Regions from separate parts of the Paenibacillus polymyxa M1 genome, predicted to be linked through region 1. Evidence: a T-box and tRNA genes for the amino acid it is inferred to sense, from the RefSeq annotation. Region 1 holds a T-box; the other regions hold tRNA genes.

Region 1 (3,210 bases):
ACAGCCAGTCACGCAGACGATAGGTAACTTTGCCCTGTCCTTTACCCTCAGCTTCGAGCCATTCGATCATTTTCGGAATAGCTTCCTCATTGGTGAGTCCATTCAGCAAGCCTGAATTGACATGCGGGCCATCCTCGGTGTATGGCTCTTTGTCCACGTCTCCACCTTGAACGACCTCAGTAATTTTCAATCCGAACTTCTTAGCAAATTCCCAGTCACGTGTATCATGACCCGGTACTGCCATAATTGCACCTGTTCCGTAGCCTGCTAGTACATAGTCAGCAATCCAGATTGGCAGCTTTTCGCCGTTCACCGGATTCACTGCATAAGCTCCTGTGAATACGCCTGTTTTGTCTTTGGCCAGATCCGTGCGCTCCAAGTCGCTTTTCCGAGCAGCTTGTTCACGATACTGTTGTACAGCGTCCTTTTGCTCAGGTGTAGTAATCATATCCACCAATTCCTGCTCAGGGGCCAGCACACAGTAGCTTGCGCCGAACAGCGTATCTGGACGGGTTGTAAATACTGTGAGTTGCTCGTCATAGCCTTCAATTGGGAAATGAACCTCTGCACCGGTAGACTTACCAATCCAGTTCCGCTGCATATCCTTAATACTCTCGGACCAGTCCAGCTCCTCCAAATCATCCAGCAAACGATCCGCGTATTCCGTAATTTTCAGCATCCATTGACGCATTGGTTTGCGGATAACCGGATGACCGCCACGCTCGCTCTTACCGTCAATTACTTCTTCATTCGCCAGGACTGTTCCCAGTGCTGGACACCAGTTAACAGGCACTTCAGCTACATAAGCGAGACCGCGCTTATACAGCTGGATGAAGATCCACTGTGTCCATTTGTAATAATCAGGATCAGTTGTGCTGATTTCACGGTCCCAGTCATATGAAAAGCCAAGTGATTTGATTTGACGGCGGAAGTTGTTTACGTTCTTTACCGTAATTTCGCGTGGGTGCTCACCTGTATCCAAAGCATGCTGCTCGGCAGGCAGACCAAAGGCGTCCCAACCCATCGGATGCAGTACGTTGTAGCCACGCATTCTTTTATAACGTGAAACAATATCTGTAGCTGTGTATCCCTCCGGATGGCCTACATGCAGACCAGCTCCAGACGGGTACGGAAACATATCCAAAGCATAAAACTTCGGTTTGCCCGGCTCTTCCCCAGTGCGGAACGTCTTGTTCTCATCCCAATATTTTTGCCATTTTGGTTCAATACTTTGCGGTTGATAGCCGTGCTTCGGCTGTGTGTCTGTCATTGTCTTTTCCTCCTCAAACGGTATGCAACAAAAAAACCTCTGCATCCCGTAGCGTGTCAGCGCTAGGGACGAGAGGTTATATTCCCGTGGTACCACCCTAGTTAGCAGAAAGCGTTCTTCGCATTCTACTCCCTTTGCACCTGATAACGGAGGTGATCCGATGCATGTTAATAACAGAATGCTAACACCGATATAGTGCTTTCCTGCGTTGGACGCATATCTCCGAGGTGAGTTCGCTTTGCACTGTCAACCGGCTTGCACCACCCGCCGGCTCTCTACATGTCCAGTCAAAACTACTATTCCTCATCAGCGATTGTTTAACCGTTAATAATGGCACTATTATATTGAAAACCGCGAAAAAAGTCAAATAAAGACTACATTTGATACTAAACCCCATCTTCATACTAGTTGTCCATGACACATGAATACGAATGTTTTATAATAACTCCAAGTTGCAATAATTCAAGTTGAGATGAGATAAGAAAGGTGAGCTGAGACATGGCACAGATTAAAATTTTCGGAATCAAAGAAAAGCTAAATCCGATCAAAAAGCAACTTTCAGAGGTAATTCACTCTGCCGTGGTGGATGCGTTCAACTATCCTCCAAACAAAAGGTTTCATCGTTTCTTCCCTATGAATCATGAAGACTTTATATACGCCGATGGTCGCTCCGAGGCGTACACCATTATTGAGATCAGTATCTTTGAAGGCAGAACGACAGAAGCTAAGAAGCAACTCATCAACCTGTTATTTCAAAGAATTAACGAACTTTTGGGGATTTCTCCACAGGATCTTGAGATTACTATATTTGAAACCCCGAAACAGAATTGGGGTATTCGGGGTGTACCAGGTGATGAACTTCAGCTGAACTATAAAGTGAATATATGAGTGCAAAAAGACGCCCTTCATGACTTCATGAAAAGCGTCTTCTTTTTCTATATTAGGCCAATGATTCCTGGCTATTTTACAGCGACATAAAAAAGTCTCGCCGCGTCATCTTCTGCTTCTACCCATTCAAAATCTGCATATACCTTCACATCACGAAAACCCGCTTTGGACAATTCTGCCTTCATCCAGTCTGGATCATAAGCACGCTGTACATGAATTTCCTCAAAACGCTGGTACAGATCGCGTCCTTCATGTTCTGCTCTCGCAAAGATACTGAGATGATGCTCAATTTCACAACGTGGAGTGTCCAATGCGCATGTCCAGATATACGAGATAGAGCGTTCATCCAGTACGAATGGTTGTTCTTCATCATAACGCAAAAAAGTCTGGGGGTGATGTACATCAAACAGAAAGGTTCCACCAGGCTTCAGACCAGTATACGTTCTGCGGAAAGTAGAAATGATATCTTCTTCCTCAAGTAAATAATTCAGGCAATCGCAAAAAGAAATGACAGAATCCACGGGCTCCGGTAAAATCCATTCTCGCATATCCTGCTGTATCCAGCGAACGCTTCCCTCACGAAACAATCGCTGTCCTTGAGGAGTGGTTTCCATTTTGCGACGGGCTACTGCCAGCATGTCAGAGGATAAATCGATGCCAGCCACCTCGAAGCCCGAGTTAACCAGTGGAATCGTAATTGAGCCCGTTCCGCAGCCCAGCTCTGCCACTGTATGTGGCATACCGTATCGATCCCAAGCCTGCCGTGCAAAGCGCAACCAGTCCGGGTACGGCATGTCCTGCATTAGCTCATCATACACATAGGCAAACTTGCGGTAAGAAGCCATCTTTTATTCCCCATTCCCGTCCTTCGGTTTAGGCATTGTCTCCACCAGGTAGGTCCAGTTTTCTTTTTGTGTAACCAGTCCTTCCTTCATCAGCTTGCCCATCGCACGCTTGAAGGCGGATTTACTGATACCAAACCGTTGTTTGATAATATCCGGCGGCGTTGCGTCAGAATATGGCATGCCGCCACCCGGACGTTCCTTCAGAAA
Region 2 (3,210 bases), 2.0 Mb from region 1:
CTTTGCTAAGTTGCCGATTCACATGAGCGAGTGTATGAACATCATCCAAAAAAACATCATTTCGCACCGGTGGCATTCCCTTTTTAGCGGCAAGTTCAGGCACCACTGACCAATAATTAGTTCGGCTATCAACAAAAAATAGTCCATGTTCCTTACAAACATCAAGAACGATGGACATAATGCGCTTGTCTGAGGTGACCTTGGAGCCCATATGGTTGTTCATTCCTATGGCATAAGGAACATCCTTGATAGCTGCGGTCACCTTGGCGCGTACTTCTTCATCCGTCATATTAGCCTTGATTGCTCCAGGTCCAAGCCATTCAGGCTTGCCCTGCTTGGGCTCCATTGGAAGATGGACGATAACATCATGACCACGATTATGCGCTTCCATAGCGTCCTGTTTGGTTGTTGGCAGGAAGGGCATTACAGCAACGGTGATTTTGACAGGTAAATTTAAAATCTCCTTGGTACCTTTCATGTTGTTTCCTAGATCATCAATAATGACAGCAACCCTCTTTTGCTGCTGGTTCTGTTGGTCTATTGCTTCGGCAACAGCAGTTTTACAGACCATAAATAACATACAGACTGAAATACAAAGCACTACGATGATTTGCATTCTAGATCTTGCATGGTGTACAAGCGCATAAGACGAATTCTTCCGGTTGCGTGATGCCTTTAAAGCCTTTTTTATTATATTTCTCATGTGCAGCTTCCGTCGTGTACTCATTTGCGGGTCAGCCTCCTTCTCTGTCCCTTCATTGTGTGAGTAAAACCGTTTAAATATGTATAAGGCAGATCTGAGATATAATCTCTGATCTGCCTTGAAGTGCGCATAATAACGTATATTAAAGCTGCTTACCAGTTTTTATCGATAAATTCATCACGACCGGATTGGGCTCTATCTTCCTTATAATGCTTCACATTCTTCTTGTGATAATCCTGATGATAATCCTCTGCCGGATAAAAAATTGCAGCCGGAAGAATCTCCGTTACAATTGGCTTATCAAAGCGTCCGCTTTGTGCCAACTGTTCCTTGGATTGTTGTGCAAGCTCTCGTTGCTGCTCCGTATGATAAAAAATTGCAGGCTTATATTGTGTGCCTCGGTCCTGAAACTGACCTTCTCCGTCGGTAGGATCTGTTTGCGGCCAATACAATTCAAGTAGCTTTTCATAAGGAAACAGCTCAGGATCAAACGTAATCTGCACCACCTCATAGTGCCCGGTTGTTCCTGTTTTAACCTGTTCGTAGGTCGGATCGGAAATCGTCCCTCCAGTATAGCCTGAGACAATACTATGAATGCCCGGCTGCTCCTCGAACGGAGTCACCATACACCAGAAGCATCCGCCTGCAAAAGTTGCTTTCTCCATCTTTCATCCAACCTTTCATTAGCTTCATCAACAAATGCGTTATCTTCTATCATATCTTAAAAATTAAACTTATAAAAGAATTGCTTATGAACTTGAATAAAGTTCAAGCCCTCGTATTGGAATCATTGCTGGAAGTCTGCAATAATTCCGAAACATAAGAAAAGGTTTATAAAATTGCTACAATAGCAATTCTATAAACCTTTTCTAAATGGATGCGGTCGAGAGGACTCGAACCTCCACGGGGGGTTAGCCCACACGGACCTGAACCGTGCGCGTCTGCCAATTCCGCCACGACCGCATATATATTTGTCGTCTATCTCGAAAGAATCAATCTTTCTTAGCGACAAGATAGATCATACCATGCTCAAATAAAGTTGTCAAATCTTTTGTTTTTCTTTATTTCTTCTTGATAAAAAAGGAATAATACGATAATATAAGAACATAAGTTCTTAGGAACAAAAGTTCCTTTACTTCCATGACTATGAATTATCATCACATTTCCCTAAGGCGGTGAATGGTAATGATCTCTTCAGATACTACTCAGCATTCATGCTCTCTTGTGAAAAGTTATCTGCTCCTTACCTTTATTCAAAAAGTATTTGAGCGTGACAGCCTAATTCTTCAAGAAAGCGGCGTGCTGAAAACCCCTGATCTTTATGTCGAAATGGTTAACGCAGGAATAGATCGTACCGGAATCCTGCTATCTGAAATTAAACATGAATTTAAGAAGTATCATGTTCGTGTTCTAGACATACAACAAAACCACTCCGGCGTTCACGCCACCTATATATATAAAGGCGTCAAAGAGCAGTTCAGTATGCCTATGTCCGCATTCCGCAAAGAAATGTATGAACGAATGCGAGCTTATTTGGGGCTCCCTACCTCTATGCCTCATACGGCGTCTCTACCTTTGCCAGAGAAATATCGCCCCGAATTACCCAATAACTCAACCCCCAAACCCCTACCCGTTGTTGGGCGAAGTTGGATTGCATCCTCTTCTGCCTATAAGCATAAATCCCCTCGCCCTGCTGCTTTTGCTGCAAGCAAAAGAGCATAATCCCCGCACTACATGCAAAAAGAAGCTTCCGCAGGCACTAACTGTGCTCGGAAGCTTCTTTCCATAAACATCACTATCATTTGTTCAGATCAATCTATTTCCCCTATTTTGAGTATGGGTTATCTGTATGGATGATTCGTTTTAATGTAGCGCCTTCTGTACACGTGTAACCCCTTGACTTAGAGCATGTCCTCCACCAACTGCAGCAGCTACAGCAACGGCTTCCATAATCTCCTGATCACTGGCTCCTTTGGAACGCGCCTCATTCACATGATAAAACGTGCACACCTCATTGTTGGCAAATAAGCCAATTCCTAGCGCAATCAGTTGCTTGGTTTTTTCATCTAAACTGCCGGCTTGAAAGCATTCTCCGGTAAAGCGATGATAGGCATGAACTACCTCGGGCAACTTATCTTCCAAATGGCTGATTTGATCCTTGTATGCATGTACTTTTTCGTCCATAACCGTCATTAACACAGCACGCCCTCTCTGTTGAGTTTTGCTTCATTACTGTGTCCGGTTTAGAGTTTCTGTATGCCTAATGAAGCACCCAGTTTTTTTATCCAATCCCCATTAGAACTCGTTTCTTAATCCAGTTCTATCGGATTGTGACGCGGCTCGCTGAACGGCTGGTATGTATAGCTGCGATCCAACTTGACCACACGTCGATTCTGGCGGCGAATAAGCACCTGTTCATCATCCCATGCCAGTACAATGCCAACCACATCGTTGGACTCCAATCCATCGCGTACGACGCGTACCTTTTCACCAGAAAGTCGATAAGC
Region 3 (3,210 bases), 2.5 Mb from region 1:
GAAGGCTGCTTATTTTTTTGGGGTGATGGGGCCATTGAATTGCCAGGCTGAAGATCTTGAGACAGAAGAACAGAACTTTATTTTAGAATATGTTGAATTTGCGAAATACCGTAAGCAAAAAAGGGAGAAGGACAAAGCGAAACTTGAATAATCTATGGCTAAACGCCTGGGTGGATAACCCGTAAAACGGACTAAGGGGTTCGGTTTACGGGTTTATTTGATTTCCTGATAATATGGCGGCGCGTCGGATGCTGGATGCTTGTTGGGTTTAGTGTGGTGTCGCCTCCTTATAATCGTTATCGTCGATATTCAGAATTGCAGCAACTTGTTTTCTGTACCTTTGTGCTTTACGGGTGCCGTGAATCAGATTGGACAAGCGTGAAGGCGGGATATTGTGTGTCTCGCAAAATGTTTTCTGATCCAGTCGAAGCTCGACAAGCCTTTGTTTGATGGCCCACCCGAAGGAGGTGACAGGCATTTTGTTGTTCAAGAGAAATCGCCCCTTACGGATTCTTGCAGAATAATTGGTGTGATATAATAATCATCAGTAAACATGTTAGAATTAACCATCTAAAACTATGATACACTTTTATACGTGTTTATACAATCTTAAATGCGTTATTTTATTAAAATAATTACTTAATTAAGTGCAAAAAGTGAAAATAATCCGACTATAGTCTGTGAGTGGTATGAATTTGGATACATGAATTAAAAATACTCTGCCGCTTGAGAAAAGGGCAGAGTATTTTTATTGTGACTGCTAGACTGGTAAAACGACGCATCAGAGGGAGGCTGGAAGGCGTTTGAATAGGATGGAGGAGGAAAAGGGCCTGGATGCATTCAATTGGCTACTATGGCTCATATAGGGTGGCTGAGTGATGTAGGAACTGGTCTGATGGCTATGGAAAAGGTGAGGCTGAAATAAGCTTGGCGTAGGTTCGTTAAATTTCTTCCAGGTGGTGAGCAACTCGCTGGTCATGTGATCGATAAGAGGATTCTTTTCCTCGTAAGGAGGATTGAGCAGTCTGAAGGCATCTTCGATACAGAAGGATACCGCTGTGGCAAAATAGCCGTGAATGGTCTGTTCTATATCGGTTCCGAGAAGGAAGTTAATCCAAGTGTGGACAGTAGCGAGTGTGCCAATTGCATTGTATTGAGTGAGTGTGTCTTCCAGTTGGTCAAATGCAAGCCAAGGATAAAGAGCCTTGGTGAGCTTGAGCAGACGCTGGCCAGAAAGTCGCGATTTTTTCACATACTGCGAGGAAGGATGTTGGGTGTACAGCATTTTATCAATAAGGGCGATCCGCCAACCGTCATTCTGCTGGATGGCTGCATACAGACTTTTGATGGCCATGCCGTCAAGGGTTGTAATTTGAGGATACCAATCGTCTCGCATAAAATGTTTCAGATCCTGTAGACTGTTCAAGTTTCCGTTACGGAAACGTTCATCCAGTCCGTAGAAACGGGTAAAACCACCAATGGGTAGGGAAGGGTCCAACAACAATGCGTAGTTTAGCAATCGGTTACCTTTATGCAGGATGGTTCGCCTCCTTGAGGTGAATATTTGTGTCAGTTTATTTGACTCTAATCTTATTTATATAATAATAGTTCAATTATTTATGTAATATATATTTACACTTTGAGCTCTTTCATGTCAAATTAAATAATTTTATTGCTTATATATGTTATATAAAGTTACACTAAAATAATTATAATATTATTGTTTACAAATTGTTGCTGAGAGAGTATAATAAATCCGTTGCCTCAATACATTATGACATGCGGTCGTGGTGGAATGGCAGACACGCTATCTTGAGGGGGTAGTGGGCGTACGCCCGTGGAGGTTCGAGTCCTCTCGACCGCATTATGTGTAATACCCAGTTGAAAAAGCATCCTGACACGTTTTACGTGAAGGGGTGCTTTTTTCGTTAAATATTTTTCGTTATATCATTCTGTTACAGAAGCGGTCATATGGACAGCGGACCGCTCGTTAACTGTAATGAAGAAAGATGTCAGTTTTTCCGCAAAAGCTTCTCTATATCTCCTATAAGCTTATCTGGAGTGGTTTGCGGCGCATAACGCTTAAATACGTTACCTTCTCGTGTAATTAAGAATTTAGTGAAATTCCATTTGATCGCTTTGGAGCCTAATACTCCCGGAGCAGTGTGGGTCAGGTAGCGAAATAGAGGATGTGCCTGATCACCGTTGACATCTGTCTTGGCGAACATGGGGAAGGTCACACCGTAATTGATTTGGCAAAACTCAGAGATCTCCTCGCTGGAGCCCGGCTCTTGTTTGGCGAACTGGTTGCTGGGAAATCCCAAAATTTCGAGCCCCTGTTCATGATACTGGTCATATAGCTCTTGTAGCGCCTTGTACTGGGGGGTTAACCCACATTTGCTGGCAGTATTCACGATAAGAAGAACTTTCCCTTCGTAGGTGGATAATGGAATTTGTGCCCCTTGTAGGGTCTGTGCATCATATTTATATACGCTCATGATATCCCTCCTTATTCAATATTCTGCAATTAAATTGTAAACAACTCAACAAGGGGTTGCAAGTCCGGAAGAGTATACGGGCATTGGACCATTGTAAAATCGTCTTTTGTTCAAAACGGTAAATCGCACTTCAAATGGAGCTAATTGAGGTGTTTCTTCTCATAAAAACGGGTTCAATCGGTAATTATCTGGCACGTATAGCGTATTTTCTTTCCTTTTTGCAAATAAGAAGTAACTAAGCCATACCCTACGCCAATATTGACATGCCTTTCATTTTCAAAAAGGGGTGAAATACAGAGTTTTAAAGAGATACGAGAAGCATAGCTGCCTTGTAAGCGTTATTCTTAATCTCCTATGCTCTAAAGGGTGGTTTATAGCCCCGCCGTTGAGCTTTACAGTCTTCCTTGCACGGGTGTATGATTCAAGACGTAATTTCAAATTAACACCAATGAAGCAACAACGAATTGTCTAAAGCGCTGAATTTTGCAGTTGCAAAAGCGGGGGAACCAACGAGTATGTACGGTTTTGCAAGCCGTGTGTGTCTCATGGGGTGAATTTTCCGGCCAAGTGCCGTAAATAGGGCGACTCTCACGTCCGAATCCGACAGCTAACCTCGTAAGCGTACAGGGAGAGGCAACAAACCGCCGTGTGCAACCATGGTTTATTTTATCATGGAATGTATGAAGCCGGAGGAAGCCTTTTTCCTTCGGCT
Region 4 (3,210 bases), 240 kb from region 1:
CTTTATCCAATTGTCTGTCATATTCTTCAGTAACTTCTTCAGACTGATGAGTGATTTCTTCAGCTGAAGCTGAAGTTGCAGTCAAACCAAAAATATTAAATAATAAAATAACGGATAAAATTGCGGAAAAATACTTAGCTATTCTCTTCAAGTTAGCACTTCTAAGTTTTATTTTTAACAAGTATGGTTGGCCAACCAATATTTACAATAATAGTACAACTTGAATTATTATACAATTATGTTCTTTTTTACACTTTAAATTTTAACATATTTTTGAATTTTATTTATTGAATTTAATTGTAGAAATGCAACAACACCCCACTAGCTTAGCTAGTGGGGTGTTGCCAATGCTTTCGGATTGCACAACAGTGCTTCCTTATGTGTGGTGTGTCCGCATAATTATTCGGATGATTTTGTAAACAAAATATGTTAGTTCATGTTAATCACCTCGATCATTCATTCGGTGAATGGTGTGGATAATTCCTTCAACGACAAAAAAGGCTCATACCGAATAACTGGGTAGATCCTTTTTAGTGGTTTTGAATTAATGATTATACCGCAATGCTCTCTGCCTTTATGCTGATACCTTGCTGTATGATTGAAAATGAGTGGGTTCCGAAGCACGCCGTAATAGAATTAAAGAACGGAACCACTTTGGAATCTCACTGCTCCAAAATCAACAATCACGTTCTGCCGAAAATTGGCCATATGCCTATTGATGAAATTACAATCATGATTTTAGTGAAATTGTTCGCTGATATGAGAAAGCCTGGCGTCCGTGTTGATAAAAAAGATAAAAAGTCTCCTCTTGCATCGCGTACAATCCAGTATGCTTACGATGTAACAAATAGCATATTCCAACGAGCTACAGAATGGCGTGTACTGATCAAAAATCCCCTGGGAGGCGTTAACGTTCACAAATTAGCAAAGAGGATAAAAAGGCCAGGAAAGACCGCAAAAATTACTTTGAAGAAGATGAGGCAGTCGAGGTAATTGATAAGTTACATTATACAGACTCTAAATGGAAACTCTCTTTCTTAGGAGCGATAATGGGAGGATTCCGACGCGGTGAGTTAATTGCTTTAGACGAAGACGATTGCGATTTTGAAAACAGCAGATTGAGGATTGACGAGAGCATTTCAAGTACCAAAAATGGCCAGGCGGACATTACAGATACTAAGAATAAAGCACCTAACGATTATGTAGATATGCCTTAATGGTATATGGAGGAACTGGTCGTCCATGTTAAAAACATGCGTAAACTAAGGTTTGAGGCAAAGGCAAATGGGATATGAAGAAGGCGGGGATCGGAACTTTATTTTTCACTCAGGTACAGGGAAACCTATTACCATAAAACGCCATCCCAGCAGTGGAAAAACAAGTGTGAGGGGCACGACTTCCGTAATGCATCACTTCATGGTCTCCACCATACAAATGCAACGTATTTGCTGGGTCAGGGAACATCCATCAAGGAGCTTCAACATCGATCGCAACATTCCACTCCACATCTCAGGTGACTTCAGATAACTATGCTCACGTCACCAAGAAGCTCCGTCGTAAAACGACAGCACACCTTGACGTCTTCGATCCAAAAGTTCGTCCCCAATCCGTCCCCAAAAGCGAAAAGGCGCTCGCTCCCTGTGATATGAGTGTTATGGTCTCAATTACTAAAAAAGCAAAAAACCCTTGAATATCAAGGGTTTCATGCAACAAAACTGATATGCCGAGGACCGGGATCGAACCGGTACGGTAGTCACCTACCGCAGGATTTTAAGTCCTGTGCGTCTGCCAATTCCGCCACCCCGGCAAGTATTTAGGAACGCTATTTTACACTTACTTGTTCTTGTCTTACAAGTATCTGAGAAGCTTACTTATTAAGAAGTGTTCTCGCTATGTAAATATCGTTCAACCGGGCACCAACTTATAATACGACAATTTTATCAAATTGTAAAGTGTTTTTTTAAAAAAATAATAAAAAATCTCTTTTTGTATAACTTGTGCACATTTGAACTACACTAATAAATGTCTTTCCAAACCACCAGAAGGGGTGTTACGAATGCGTGAAGGTATGATTCCAACTGTTCTTGGGACGGTAGTATCGGCTTCAGGCGCTGTGTTGCTGAGCAGTAAGTACAAACTTGCAGCTACAGGCATTCTCGGTTTCGGACTGGCTCATGTTGTTCTGGGAGCGATTGATTTGATTGAGCATCGCTAGTTGTTTGGAAAGTACCGGGCGGGATTTATCCTTCCCGGTTTATTTTATAAGCGTTTAATATGGAGCATAAGCGTTTATGTAAAGTGTAGAACTGAATCATGCCTAAGAAGGAGCGTGTAATGTGCTATGAAAAAACATAACTCCGAAAAAAAGAATCTTACTGACGATCAAATCGAATATAAACAATCTCTGGATAAGCGTGAACCAGGATTTGATCGGATTCCTGACCCTGATGCCGATTCACCTGCAGCTACCGATATGATTGATGAAGCCGTGGGCCGTGGAATAGATAAGCTACGTAATGACTTTACCAAATAAAGCATGAATTATAGGTCACAGGTTATTAAGTATCACTTGAAGATAAGCATGATCCAGCCAATAATCGAGATCCACAATACAATGCTGATGAAGAATCCACACAAGAGACCAAAAGAGAAATTACCTTCACTCTTCGGCATAACACTGCCAAATTTCAATCTAAGCTTCATTTGATTCCAGTTCATAGAACCCCCTCCTTAAGTTCTATTTCGGAATATGAAGCTTATTTTTGTAGACCTATAGTCATGTTTTTGAAAATAAAAAAGGGGTTTTTGTCCTATCACCCTGAGCGCGGCAACAGAATTACAGCTATACCTACCAAACAAATCAATCCACCAATGAAATCGTACAAGTCAGGTGTCTTTTTATCAATCCACCAGCCCCATGCAATGGAAAGAACAATAAAGACACCTCCGTACGCTGCATATACACGCCCAAAGGAGGAGAAAACCTGAAAGGTAGCAATGACTCCATAGACAGCTAAAATCACTCCGCCGCAAAGTCCGACATACCATGTCTTACCTTCTCGCAGCCATTGCCAGATCAGATATCCACCTCCGATTTCAGCGATGCCTGCCAAAATAAAAAGTAAAGCTGCCTTTAACAACGTATCACGTCCTAAACTTTCTTACTTTTCAGTCATCTCATTATAGTAATCGACCTATAATAATAATCAA

Evidence for each region. A T-box is a leader RNA that pairs with one kind of tRNA and senses whether it is charged. The one in region 1 lies ahead of leuS (leucine--tRNA ligase), so its partner is inferred to be a tRNA-Leu.
Region 2: it encodes a tRNA-Leu, which carries the amino acid that the T-box ahead of leuS (leucine--tRNA ligase) is inferred to sense. The anticodon was not compared.
Region 3: it encodes a tRNA-Leu, which carries the amino acid that the T-box ahead of leuS (leucine--tRNA ligase) is inferred to sense. The anticodon was not compared.
Region 4: it encodes a tRNA-Leu, which carries the amino acid that the T-box ahead of leuS (leucine--tRNA ligase) is inferred to sense. The anticodon was not compared.

The regions. Positions count from the first base shown of each region.
Region 1 covers NC_017542.1:4,008,957-4,012,166, forward strand. The annotation lists gene leuS (leucine--tRNA ligase) at 1-1,270, opposite strand, end outside; T-box leader at 1,332-1,589, opposite strand; gene PPM_RS17955 (tautomerase family protein) at 1,769-2,158, shown strand; gene PPM_RS17960 (class I SAM-dependent DNA methyltransferase) at 2,230-3,003, opposite strand; gene PPM_RS17965 (S1 RNA-binding domain-containing protein) at 3,007-3,210, opposite strand, start outside.
Region 2 covers NC_017542.1:2,008,897-2,012,106, reverse strand. The annotation lists gene PPM_RS09145 (divergent polysaccharide deacetylase family protein) at 1-727, opposite strand, end outside; gene msrA (peptide-methionine (S)-S-oxide reductase MsrA) at 856-1,368, opposite strand; tRNA gene PPM_RS09135 (tRNA-Leu) at 1,582-1,666, opposite strand; gene PPM_RS09130 (hypothetical protein) at 1,889-2,425, shown strand; gene PPM_RS09125 (carboxymuconolactone decarboxylase family protein) at 2,567-2,896, opposite strand; gene PPM_RS09120 (hypothetical protein) at 3,013-3,210, opposite strand, start outside.
Region 3 covers NC_017542.1:1,465,724-1,468,933, forward strand. The annotation lists gene PPM_RS06365 (helix-turn-helix domain-containing protein) at 1-151, shown strand, start outside; gene PPM_RS06370 (Rha family transcriptional regulator) at 269-490, opposite strand; gene PPM_RS06375 (urease accessory protein UreF) at 782-1,519, opposite strand; tRNA gene PPM_RS06380 (tRNA-Leu) at 1,782-1,864, shown strand; gene PPM_RS06385 (glutathione peroxidase) at 2,013-2,498, opposite strand; cyclic di-AMP (ydaO/yuaA leader) riboswitch at 2,963-3,136, shown strand.
Region 4 covers NC_017542.1:3,771,687-3,774,896, forward strand. The annotation lists gene PPM_RS16795 (hypothetical protein) at 1-151, opposite strand, end outside; gene PPM_RS16800 (hypothetical protein) at 595-993, shown strand; gene PPM_RS29430 (DNA integration/recombination/inversion protein) at 1,050-1,217, shown strand; tRNA gene PPM_RS16805 (tRNA-Leu) at 1,722-1,807, opposite strand; gene PPM_RS16810 (hypothetical protein) at 2,057-2,215, shown strand; gene PPM_RS16815 (hypothetical protein) at 2,342-2,533, shown strand; gene PPM_RS29675 (hypothetical protein) at 2,566-2,718, opposite strand; gene PPM_RS16820 (YnfA family protein) at 2,814-3,140, opposite strand; gene PPM_RS16825 (hypothetical protein) at 3,181-3,210, opposite strand, start outside.